Regions from separate parts of the Planococcus alkaliphilus genome, predicted to be linked through region 1. Evidence: predicted binding sites of a transcription regulator. Region 1 holds the regulator's gene; each other region holds the start of a gene.
The links. Region 1 encodes CtsR, which represses protease genes until heat stress. Its sites were predicted from a motif close to ATGGTCAATAAAGGTCAAACA; they were not measured.
Positions count from the first base shown of each region.

Region 2: the regulator CtsR is predicted to act here: its motif matches at 2,016-2,036, upstream of clpP (ATP-dependent Clp endopeptidase proteolytic subunit ClpP).
Region 3: the regulator CtsR is predicted to act here: its motif matches at 2,191-2,211, upstream of AC2EXB_RS13565 (ATP-dependent Clp protease ATP-binding subunit).

Region 1 is NZ_CM168060.1:95,659-99,868, reverse strand. Features, by position in the region: gene mcsB (protein-arginine kinase McsB) at 1-809, opposite strand, end outside; gene AC2EXB_RS00485 (UvrB/UvrC motif-containing protein) at 799-1,332, opposite strand; gene AC2EXB_RS00480 (CtsR family transcriptional regulator) at 1,344-1,814, opposite strand; gene AC2EXB_RS00475 (hypothetical protein) at 1,969-2,214, opposite strand; rRNA gene rrf (5S ribosomal RNA) at 2,355-2,470, opposite strand; rRNA gene AC2EXB_RS00465 (23S ribosomal RNA) at 2,552-4,210, opposite strand, start outside.
Region 2 is NZ_CM168060.1:1,150,973-1,155,182, forward strand. Features, by position in the region: gene whiA (DNA-binding protein WhiA) at 16-966, shown strand; gene AC2EXB_RS05915 (HPr family phosphocarrier protein) at 1,028-1,285, shown strand; gene clpP (ATP-dependent Clp endopeptidase proteolytic subunit ClpP) at 1,337-1,936, opposite strand; tRNA gene AC2EXB_RS05925 (tRNA-Arg) at 2,110-2,181, shown strand; gene AC2EXB_RS05930 (glutaredoxin family protein) at 2,378-2,608, shown strand; gene AC2EXB_RS05935 (sugar-binding transcriptional regulator) at 2,717-3,760, shown strand; gene gap (type I glyceraldehyde-3-phosphate dehydrogenase) at 3,761-4,210, shown strand, end outside.
Region 3 is NZ_CM168060.1:2,533,422-2,537,631, reverse strand. Features, by position in the region: gene AC2EXB_RS13580 (Cof-type HAD-IIB family hydrolase) at 1-774, opposite strand, end outside; gene AC2EXB_RS13575 (prolyl oligopeptidase family serine peptidase) at 956-1,723, shown strand; gene AC2EXB_RS13570 (metal-sulfur cluster assembly factor) at 1,790-2,098, shown strand; gene AC2EXB_RS13565 (ATP-dependent Clp protease ATP-binding subunit) at 2,229-4,210, shown strand, end outside.

The sequences.
Region 1 (4,210 bases):
CGGTCTTCCAGAACAACTGGAGAGTTGCTTAAAATAGCTTCTCTTGCCCGGCGCTCTTGCTGGATAATCTGATCTGTCATATTTTCCAGATCCTGCAGAATCTCATATTCTGATTTCCCAAGCGTAACCTGGTTGGAAATCTGATAAACATTCCCAAGCGCTTCACTGCCTTCTCCGTAAATACCTCTTACTACCATTCCTAAACGTGATATAGCTGGAATAATGCGAGTGATTTGATGAGACATGGTCAACGCTGGCAAATGGAGCATGACAGATGCGCGCATTCCAGTTCCTGTATTCGTCGGACAACTTGTTAGATATCCATACTTTTCATGAAAAGCGTAAGATAAGTGTTTTTCGAGTAAAGAGTCTAACTCATTCGCTCGTTGATAAGCTTCCTGTAAATGAAAGCCTGACTGCAAACTTTGAATACGCAAATGATCTTCCTCATTTACCATAATACTGAGTTCCTCATTTTCCGAAATCAATACTGACCCCGAATGAGTGCCTTTTGCTAAATAAGGGCTAATCAAATGCTTCTCTACTAAAACTTCTCTTTCTAATTGAGGAGTTTCTTGAATACTAATATGAGTAAAGGAATGTTTCAATTCTTTTCCCTTATCGAGCAAGACAGCAGATATTTCCTTGTCTACTTTCAAAGCCTCATCTTCCGTATAAGCATAAGGAAATTTAAAATTGTTCAAATTTCGGGCCAGTCTAATTCTAGTACTCATTGCAATATCTACATTCTCACCGTCATTCGACATCCAACTGCTTGCCCTTGGCTGAAGAAAGCGCTCAATTGCCATCAGAAGCACCTCCTTCCAGCTGAACATTAAGAGCTTTTACCTGATCCCTTAACTTTGCAGCCTCTTCGAAATTCTCCTGCTCAATTGAAGACTTCATTTGCTTACGCAGCTCTTCAATCTCTTTTTTTATTTTTAAGGTACTTCCATAAGAAGCGGGTATTTTACCAGTATGCTCACTATTTCCGTTATGAAGTCTTTTAAAGATCTCATCCAATTGAGACTCGAATACTTCGTAGCATTCAGCACACCCGAATTTACCTAACTTTAGAAACTTATTAAATGTAAATCCACAGGACGGGCAAACAGCCACTTCTTTTTTTATTGGATTTGGAGAAGTTTGCTGGTTTGGAAACCAATTAGACAGTAATTGATGTATCGCTAGAGGATCCTGTTCAAAAACAATATTGAAATTGTGGTTTCCTGCTGCACATACATGGCATAACTGTCGTTCAGTCATTTGCCCATTGATATTCTGTTTTACTATCACGGAGGCAGGCCGTTCGCCGCATTGATCGCAAATCATATTACCACTCCTTACATGTTCGGCTGATGCTTTAAGGTAAACAGCATAGCAATTAATATTCTTGCTCTAATTTCATCACGGACCGGCAAAGGCATCAGCAATGTCGATCGGTCAACAGCACTCAAAATCAAGTTGGCCTCACGCTTAGAGACAATCTCTTCATCAAGCAACCGAAAGACAATGTCTTCAGCCATATTTTGTGTCGCACCCTGCTTCAATCGCTCAATAATCTCAGCAATAAAATCTGCCTTTTGATGAAAGCGAATCCGCTTAATTCGAATATAACCGCCTCCGCCTCTTTTGCTTTCAACGATATATCCACGGTCGACAGTAAAACGAGTATTTATAACATAATTAATTTGCGAAGGAACACATTGAAATTTTTGAGCAACTTCGCTGCGCTTTATTTCAATATGTTCTCTATCGCTTAATTCGATAACTTCTTTTAAATAACCTTCAATTACATCAGAAATATTCCGCATCGTCATCACCTCTTCGATACTAATATGTCAAAACTGACTTTGACTATATTTGACTTAATTATACACTATACATTTTGTGCATTTCAAATAGTATGATTCGATGCCAAAATAATTAAAAATGTCCCGAGAGTGATTCCCGAGACATTAAATGATTTTATTCTTGTTCAAGTATTTTTTTTACAAAGTCTTTTGCGTGGCTCGATGCTGACCTTGTTTCTTCTTCACGATATTCGGTTGTCCACTTTACGCCTTCTCTCCAAATTTCCACTACATCACCCTCTGAGACATTGTGCGTGAAATCGGCTACTGGAAAAGTAAAATGTTCCTTTTCTCCATCAATTGAAATGAGTAAAGCTGAGCGTTTATCAATGGTTTCTACTTTATATAAACCTGCTTTCATGATATTCACCTCATTTCAGTTTCCCCCGAATTGAAGTTTTTTAATCCTAAATTTTCTTGAATTATATAAGATAGTTTTACTTTTTATTTTAATAAAAACACAAAAAAGCCGTTACCGGCTACGGTAACGACTTTCCATGTGCCCAGCGACGTCCTACTCTCACAGGGGGAGACCCCCAACTACCATCGGCGCAAAAGAGCTTAACTTCCGTGTTCGGGATGGGAACGGGTGTGGCCTCTTTGCCATCATCACTGGACTATTTTTTTCAGAGTGACTTGTTCACTCAAAACTGGATATTCGACATTGAATACAGGAAACGCGCGCTTCAGAAAGCAATTTGGTTAAGTCCTCGATCGATTAGTATTCGTCAGCTGCACGTGTCGCCACGCTTCCACCTCGAACCTATCTACCTCATCGTCTTTGAGGGATCTTACTTGCTTGCGCAATGGGAAATCTCATCTTGAGGGGGGCTTCGTGCTTAGATGCTTTCAGCACTTATCCCGGCCACACATAGCTACCCAGCGATGCCCTTGGCAGAACAACTGGTACACCAGCGGTGTGTCCATCCCGGTCCTCTCGTACTAAGGACAGCTCCTCTCAAATTTCCTGCGCCCGCGACGGATAGGGACCGAACTGTCTCACGACGTTCTGAACCCAGCTCGCGTACCGCTTTAATGGGCGAACAGCCCAACCCTTGGGACCGACTACAGCCCCAGGATGCGATGAGCCGACATCGAGGTGCCAAACCTCCCCGTCGATGTGGACTCTTGGGGGAGATAAGCCTGTTATCCCCGGGGTAGCTTTTATCCGTTGAGCGATGGCCCTTCCATGCGGAACCACCGGATCACTAAGCCCGTCTTTCGACCCTGCTCGACCTGTACGTCTCGCAGTCAAGCTCCCTTGTGCCTTTACACTCTGCGAATGATTTCCAACCATTCTGAGGGAACCTTTGGGCGCCTCCGTTACTCTTTAGGAGGCGACCGCCCCAGTCAAACTGCCCGCCTGACACTGTCTCCCACCCCGATCAGGGGTGTGGGTTAGAATTTCAATACAACCAGGGTAGTATCCCACCGACGCCTCCTCCGAAGCTGGCGCTCCGGGCTCAAAGGCTCCTACCTATCCTGTACAAGTTGCACCAAAATTCAATATCAGGCTACAGTAAAGCTCCACGGGGTCTTTCCGTCCTGTCGCGGGTAACCTGCATCTTCACAGGTACTATAATTTCACCGAGTCTCTCGTTGAGACAGTGCCCAGATCGTTACGCCTTTCGTGCGGGTCGGAACTTACCCGACAAGGAATTTCGCTACCTTAGGACCGTTATAGTTACGGCCGCCGTTTACTGGGGCTTCAGTTCGCACCTTCGCTTGCGCTAAGCACTCCCCTTAACCTTCCAGCACCGGGCAGGCGTCAGCCCCTATACGTCACCTTACGGTTTTGCAGAGACCTGTGTTTTTGCTAAACAGTCGCCTGGGCCTATTCACTGCGGCTCTCTCGGGCTGTAACACCCTACCAGAGCACCCCTTCTCCCGAAGTTACGGGGTCATTTTGCCGAGTTCCTTAACGAGAGTTCACTCGCTCACCTTAGAATTCTCTTCTCGCCTACCTGTGTCGGTTTGCGGTACGGGCACCTCCCGCCTCGCTAGAGGCTTTTCTTGGCAGTGTGAAATCAGGGACTCGAGGATGAATCCTCTTGCCGTCACAGCTTAACGTATCAGGAATGGGATTTGCCTCATTCCACGCCTCACTGCTTGGACGCGCACAACCAACGGCGCGCTCACCTTATCCTTCTGCGTCCCCCCATTGCTCAAACGGCGGGGAGGTGGTACAGGAATATCAACCTGTTGTCCATCGTCTACGCCTATCGGCCTCGACTTAGGTCCCGACTGACCCTGAGCGGACGAGCCTTCCTCAGGAAACCTTAGGCATTCGGTGGACGGGATTCTCACCCGTCTTTCGTTACTCATACCGGCATTCTCACTTCTAAGCGCTCCACCAG
Region 2 (4,210 bases), 1.1 Mb from region 1:
GAGGGGGGACTAGGTTTGTCTTTTGCATCGGAAACAAAAAAAGAAATGACTCAAATAGAGGTCGATGATTGCTGTGGAAAAGCGGAATTATCCGCATTGATCCGGATGAATGGGACTTTGTCTTTTTCAAATCGGCAATTGAGCCTGGACATACAGACTGAAAACGCGGCTATCGCCCGCCGGATTTATACCTTGTTGAAAAGATTTTACAAAGTTTATCCGGTTGAATTGCTGGTCCGCAAAAAAATGCGTTTGAAAAAGAACAATGTTTACATTTGCCGCCTCCGCGAAGGAGCGAAAATGATTCTGGAAGATTTAGCGATCATCTCGGAAGGTTTCCAGTTCCATCATGATATTGACAAAAAATTAATTGAGAAGAATTGCTGCAAACGTTCTTATTTAAGAGGCGCTTTTTTAGCTGGAGGATCGGTCAACAATCCCGAAACTTCTTCTTATCATTTGGAAATCTACTCGTCTTATAAAGACCATGCTGATTCCTTGGTGGAGCTTATGAACGAATTCCATTTGAACAGCAAAACCATTGAGCGAAAAAAAGGCTTCATCACGTATTTGAAAGAAGCTGAAAAGATTGCAGATTTTCTCAGCCTGACCGGCGCACATTCAGCTTTGCTGAAATTCGAAGATGTCCGGATCATCCGTGACATGCGAAACAGCGTAAATCGCCTGGTCAACTGCGAAACAGCCAATCTGAACAAAACCATTGATGCTGCATTGCGGCAAGTTGAAAATATCCGTTTTATCGACAATATGATCGGCATCGACCAGCTGCCTGAACGGCTCCGGGAAATTGCGCGCTTGCGCGTTGAATACCAGGATGTTACCTTGAAGGAACTAGGGGAAATGGTATCGACCGGAAATGTCAGTAAATCGGGCGTTAATCATCGTCTGCGCAAAATCGATGAAATTGCTGAATCGCTGAGAAAAGGAGAAATGATCGGCCGGTAGCACCGTCCGTTCTTTCATATAATTTTTTAAAGAGTCTAGTCAGTTTTAGAGGAGGATCAGCATGGTTGAAAAACAAGTGGAAGTTCAATTGAAATCCGGTTTGCAAGCAAGACAAGCAGCTTTGTTTGTTCAGGAAGCAAATCGCTACAGTTCAGATGTGTATCTTGAAAAAGATGATAAAAAAGTAAATGCGAAAAGCATCATGGGCATCATGAGTTTAGCAATCAGCAAAGGCACGACAGTGAAAATTTCGGCTGATGGCAATGATGAGCAAAATGCAGTGGAGTCATTAGCAGGCTTAATTGAAAAAGAAGGATAATGAAAAAAGCTTGCAGCCGGTATCGGCTGCAAGCTTTTATTCGTTTAACGCTTATTTGTCTTCCAACATTTTGTTGCGCGTGATGATTTGGTCAACGAGGCCGTATTCAAGCGCGCGTTCAGCAGTCATGAAGTTATCGCGGTCCGTATCTTTTGAAATCACTTCGAGGGGCTGTCCAGTACGTTCAGCTAAAATTTGGTTCAATTTTTCGCGAAGGTGCAAGATGCGTTTTGCAGCGATTTCAATTTCAGTTGCTTGTCCTTGAGCACCGCCAAGTGGCTGGTGAATCATGACTTCAGCGTTCGGAAGCGCATAGCGTTTGCCTTTTGTTCCAGCTGCAAGCAAGAAAGCGCCCATCGAAGCCGCCATACCGATGCAAACTGTTTGAACATCCGGTTTGATGAATTGCATAACATCGTAGATCGCCATACCGGCAGTAATGCTTCCGCCTGGGCTGTTGATGTAGATGGAAATATCTTTTTCTGGATCTTCCGCTTCAAGGAATAGAAGTTGAGCGACGATTGAGTTTGCAACGTTATCATCGATTCCGCTTCCCAACATGATGACGCGGTCTTTCAAAAGGCGAGAGTAAATGTCATATGCACGTTCGCCTCTGCTTGTTTGTTCAATTACTGTAGGAATTAAGTTCATCGAAAAGTTCCTCCTCATAATAGATAGTATCTAGCTATGCTGAAAAATTCATTTCAGCTGTATTAATATCATACACATCTTGGTCAATGAAGGTCAAATCTAACGAATTGCAAAAATCAACTTGAAATGTTTTTTTGTTATGGTTATAATAGAAAAGTCGTTAACGACCATTTGCCCTCGTAGTGTAATGGATCACACGCAAGATTCCGGTTCTTGAAATGGGGGTTCGATTCCCTCCGAGGGTATCCGTTGCCGCTCGTCCCACTTATTATTGTGGGACGAGCGGCTTTTTCTATTTCCTGAATGAATGCAAGGGCTAGTCCAGCAGAGAATTTCGAGGAGCCTCAATAAAGATGTTCGCCAAACAAGTTACTTAAATATATTATGGGTGAATAGTATAATAGCTTCACTTGAGAATTTAAAATGAGAAGAGGGAAAGCGATGATTACTTTATACACCCGTCCAAATTGTGAACTATGCGAAGAAGCGAAATTGATGTTGGAGCTTGTCAAAGAAGACTTTCCGCTAGAGTACCGAGAAGTCGATATTGAAAGCGACGAACAGCTGCATGAAAAATATATGGTGATGATTCCGGTTCTTGAAAAAGAAGGCGAGCTCCTTATTTACGGAAGAATCGGCTACGTTGAACTATTGGAAGCGTTAGAATTTTAACGCTTCTTTTTATTTGCATTTTTTTAATGGGTTCGGTAGAATGTAACTAGTGGGACAGAAAAATATTGAGTGGGACGAAAATTGTCCAGCTTGAAATGGAGTGAATCAATGGATCCATTAACGGAAGCGAAGAAAAAGCTGATGCCGGAAATGACCGATCTCCTAAAAAAACGTTATCAAATTCTTCAAACCATCCAAATGGAAGAGCCGATTGGCAGGCGTACGCTAAGTGAACTTGCGGGAATGACAGAACGCGACATCCGGAAAGAAACGGATCTTCTGCGAAGCCAGCAATTAATAGAAGCGAAAACTGCCGGTATGGCGATATCGCCGCAAGGATTGGAAGTGCTGGAGGCATTAAAAGAATTCATGCGTGAAATGTCCGGCTTATCCAATATGGAAAAGCAGCTAAAAGTAATTTTAGGGATTTCACAAGTACTGATATTGCCCCAGGATAGCGACGATATTCCAGCAGTTAAAACAAAAATCGGCAAAGAGGCCGCAAGGCTACTAGAAATGAAGTTCCCACTTCATAAAAAAATTGCAGTGACTGGCGGCAGTACGATGGCTGCAATCTCAAAAGAGATATCTTTCGAAAAGCGGGATCGTTCGCTGCAATTCATTGCAGCACGAGGCGGCCTTGGGGAAGACGTACTTCATCAGGCAAATACCATAGCTTCTCTTTTTGCGGAGAAGACAGGCGGAGCGGTCAAAACGCTTTACTTGCCGGACCATCTCAGCGCAGAAGCTTATGAAATGATGATGCGTGAACCGGTCATCAAAGAAATGATGGAGTTGTATGATGAGACGGACGTCGTAGTGCATGGAATCGGCAATGCCGAGGAAATTGCGCTGCATCGGAAATCATCGCCGGAAGAAGTGGAAATGATCCGAAGCGGCGGAGCGGTCAGCGAAGCATTTGGCTATTACTTCGACAATGAAGGAAATGTTGTTTATCGCATCCGAACTGCGGGAATCCAAATGGAACAGGTCCAAAAAGCGAAAGCCATCTTGGCTGTTGCGGGAGGACGATCAAAAGCGAAAGCGATTCTTTCTTATTTCAACATTGCACCGAGACAAACCGTGCTTATAACTGATGAAGGTGCAGCACGGAAAATAATCGAATTAACTACAAAACAGGAGGAATTTTAAATGACTTTAAAATTAGCGATTAACGGATTTGGACGTATTGGACGTATTGTATTCCGCCAAGCATTGGCAAACAAAGAAGTGGAAGTTGTTGCAGTAAACGATTTAACAGATGCTAAAATGTTGGCACACTTGCTTAAATACGATTCAATCCACGGCACATTGGATGCAGAAATTTCATCTGAAGGCAACGACTTGATCGTAAACGGCAAGAAAATCCATGTTTACTCTGAAAAAGATCCAGCGAACTTGCCATGGGCAGAGAACAACATCGATATCGTCATCGAATCTACTGGATTCTTTACAAATGCTGACGATGCGAAAAAACACATCCAAGCAGGCGCTAAAAAAGTTATCGTTTCAGCTCCAGGCAAAAACATGAAGACGCTTGTAATGGGCGTTAACCATGAAAGCTACAACCCGCAGGAAGACGATGTGATTTCAAACGCTTCT
Region 3 (4,210 bases), 1.2 Mb from region 1:
TATTCCATCTTCATTATTCGTTAAGGTGATTTCGTTGGCAATATTTTTCAACGGGTCGATTGCATTGCCCATCGCAACACCGACGCCGGCAAAATCGATCATTTCAAGATCATTGTCTTCGTCTCCGAACGCAATGATATTTTCGCGCGGAATGCCAAGCGATTTGGAAACCCGGTCCAGTCCGACCGCTTTGCTTAAACCGCTTTTGACAATTTCAATCACATGCCACGGGGCTCCCCATCTGCGGTGGTCGATTACTTCGGCATGCACTGAAGATAAGTGGTCATGGATCAATTGCACTTTTTCAACCGGTGCATGGATCAGCATCGAAGTAGGATCTGCTTTTAAGAAATTTCTTAAGTCGCCGGTCGTGATAGACGGATCTCCGAAACTGAAGATATTCATCAGTTTTTCATCATGGTGATGTACATACACATCGTCTAATACTTCTGCGACGATATTATAAAAATCGAACTGGTGCATCGATTCGACCACTTCATGTACCACGTCCAAAGAAATTGGGGTATGGTGAGTGCCCCAAGAAGAATCGGCTGGATGGTGAACAAAAGCACCATTGAAATTGACGATTGGCGTGCTCAATCCAAGCTCTTTATAATACACTTCACTTGAACGAAAAGGGCGGCCAGTCGCGATCATTACTTGATGGCCCTGCTCCTGAGCCTTAGTTAAAGTAGATTTTGTTTTATCGGAAATGACTTTCTGATCGGTCAATAGGGTGCCATCTAAATCTAAGACTATTAAATGTTGCTTCATTAATAACCGTCTCCTTTCTCTCTCTATGTACAGTTTAGCGATAAATGAAGCGGTTCGTCAAAAAAACTTCCATCGGAATGCTTCATTTCGAAAAATTTCTTTAAGGCTTTGGCAGATTGTTTGCTGGAGAAGAAGAACATTGGTAGGATTGGATAGAAAAAGAAAAAAGGATGTGGGTTAAGTGAAAGTAGTACATGAAATTTGGGAAGGCATCCCGCTCCTGAACGTTGCAGCTGAAAACCGGTTTGCAGATGCATTGCCGACGGTTGTTTTCTTTCACGGCCATATGAGTGCAAAAGAGCATAATCTGCATTACGCCTATCAATTGGCAAATAAGGGAATGCGTGTCATCTTGCCGGATGCCCATTTGCATGGCGACCGGGACGAAGGTTTGGATGAAATCCAAATGAGCTTGCGTTTTTGGGAAATTGTTCTTACTTCAATAGAAGAATTAGCTACAATACATACAGTTATCCACCAAAAGAAATTAGCTGAAGGCGAGATTGGCATCGGCGGAACTTCGATGGGCGGCATCACAACTTTAGGTGCTTTGACTGTTTATCCATGGGTCAAAGCGGCTTCGGTCATGATGGGGGCTGCCAATTACGTCCAATTGGCAAAAGCCCAAATGGCCCAATTTGAATCGAAAGGATTTAAATTGCCGATTACGGATGACGAACGGAAGAAAATGCTGGATACACTTGCCCGTTTCGACGGAACGAAAAACCGGGCTGTCTTCAAACAGAGACCCCTATTTTTCTGGCACGGTGAACAGGATACAACGGTTCCTTTTGAACCGACTTTCAATTTCTATCATGCGTTAAAAGAAGATTACGCCGAAGTGCCGGACCGGATTCATTTTATGCGGGAAAAAGAATCCGGCCATGCGGTGAGCCGTCCTGGAATGCTTGCAGCTATGGCTTGGTTAGCTGAGCACGTGGCTAAATAAGCGGTTAAATTTCTTTTTCCAGGAAAATTTGTTAAGATGAGAAGAGCAGAATAGGGAGGGATTATGATGGATCAAGACATGAGAGATAGCATGATGGGTGCCTTGGAACAAGTAGTGGACCCAGAACTTGGAGTCGATATCGTCAACTTAGGGCTTGTTTACGACCTTGACCTTTCAGAAGATGGGTTTGCTGTTGTAACGATGACTTTGACATCGATGGGATGCCCAATGGGACCGCAAATCGTAGATATGGTTAAACGTGCGCTATACGAACTTCCAGAAATAGAAGAAGTAGACGTGAAAATCGTTTGGCAGCCAGCATGGAGCAAAGACCATATGTCTCGCTATGCGAAAATGGCGCTTGGCGTTAGATAATGAGAACATCAAACACTGTAAAATCATTTGATTTTATGGTGTTTTTTTGTGGTTATTATTTGCCAAATAAGAGGGAATTAACTATAATTAAATTAGTCAAAGAAGGTCAAACTTAATAAGGAGTGATTTTATGGTTCAATTTACTAATGAAGAACAAAAATCCCCATTGGAACTATATGGTCGAAATATGGTGGAACAAGCGAAGAATGGAAAAGTGGATCCGGTCATCGGACGAGATCAGGAGATTCGCAATGTGATCCGGATCTTATCCCGCAAAACGAAAAATAATCCAGTCCTAATCGGGGAGCCGGGCGTCGGGAAAACGGCGATTGTCGAAGGATTGGCGCAGCGGATTGTCCGAAATGACGTACCTGAAGGGTTAAAAGACCGTATCATTTACGAACTGGACATGAGTTCGCTCATTGCCGGTGCCAAATACCGGGGCGAGTTTGAAGAGCGCCTGAAAAGTGTGCTTAAGCAGGTAAAAGACAGCGATGGACAGATTATTTTATTCATCGATGAAATCCATACCATTGTCGGAGCAGGGAAAACAGAAGGCGCAATGGATGCAGGGAATATGCTTAAACCAATGTTAGCAAGAGGAGAACTGTATTGTATCGGGGCAACGACACTTGATGAGTACCGGATGAACATTGAAAAAGACCCAGCTTTGGAGCGGCGTTTCCAACAAGTCCTTGTACGTGAACCTTCTGTAGAAGATACCGTATCGATATTAAGAGGATTGAAAGAGCGGTTTGAACTGCACCATGCAGTCCGGATACATGACCGGGCGATTGTTGCAGCCGCAGCAATGTCTGACCGCTATATTACCGAACGTTTCTTGCCGGATAAAGCGATCGATTTGATCGACGAGGCGTGTGCGATGATTCGGACAGAAATTGATTCGATGCCGCAGGAACTGGATGAAGTCACTCGCCGTTTAATGCAATTGGAAATTGAAGAACAAGCTCTAATGAAAGAAAAAGATACAGCGAGCCAAAACCGATTGGCCACTTTAAGAAAAGAAATAGCGGACTTGAAATCTTCTACAGCAGATATGAAGAACCAATGGAACGCTGAAAAAGAATCGTTGAAAAAAATTCAGGAAAAGCGTGAAAAACTGGATCAGTATCGGCGGCAACTGGAAGAGGCAGAAAACAAATACGATTTAAATGCAGCTGCTGTTCTCCGCCATGGCAAAATTCCAGAGCTTGAAAAGGAATTGGCTGTTCTTGAAAAAGAATTGCACGAGGGCGGTGCAGAACGTCTATTGCGTGAAGAAGTGACCGAAGATGAAATTGCCGGAATTGTCGCTAGATGGACGGGTATTCCGGTTACTAAATTAGTCGAAGGTGAACGCGAAAAACTATTAAGGCTGGATGAAACGTTAAAAGAACGGGTCATTGGGCAAGATCGGGCTGTTGAGCTTGTGACAGAAGCGGTTTGGCGCGCTCGTGCCGGCATTAAAGACGAACAAAAGCCGATTGGTTCTTTCATTTTCCTAGGTCCGACTGGGGTTGGGAAAACAGAACTTGCAAAAGCTTTAGCGGCAAACCTTTTCGATTCGGAAGACCATTTTATCCGCATCGACATGTCTGAGTATATGGAGAAACATAGCGTTTCACGCTTAGTCGGGGCTCCTCCAGGCTATATCGGCTATGAAGAGGGCGGCCAACTGACAGAAGCGGTGCGCAGAAACCCATATTCTGTTGTGCTATTGGATGAAATAGAAAAAGCGCATCCGGACGTAGCCAATATTTTGCTGCAAATTCTGGATGATGGACGCATTACAGATAGCCAGGGCCGGTTGATCAATTTCTCGAATACCGTCGTAATCATGACCTCAAATATCGGCTCAGCTTATATCGGTGGAACCGATAATGAACATGAGCTTGAAGACATTGTCATGGTTGAATTGCGGAAGCATTTCAAACCGGAATTGTTGAACCGCATTGACGATATTGTCATTTTCCATGCACTGGACAACTCGCATTTCTATGGAATTGCGAAAAAGATGTTGGGAGAACTTGGCCAGCGGATGAAAGGCCAGCAATTGGATTTGGCGGTCGATGACTCCGTCATTGACTATATTATTGAAGCGGGAACCGACCC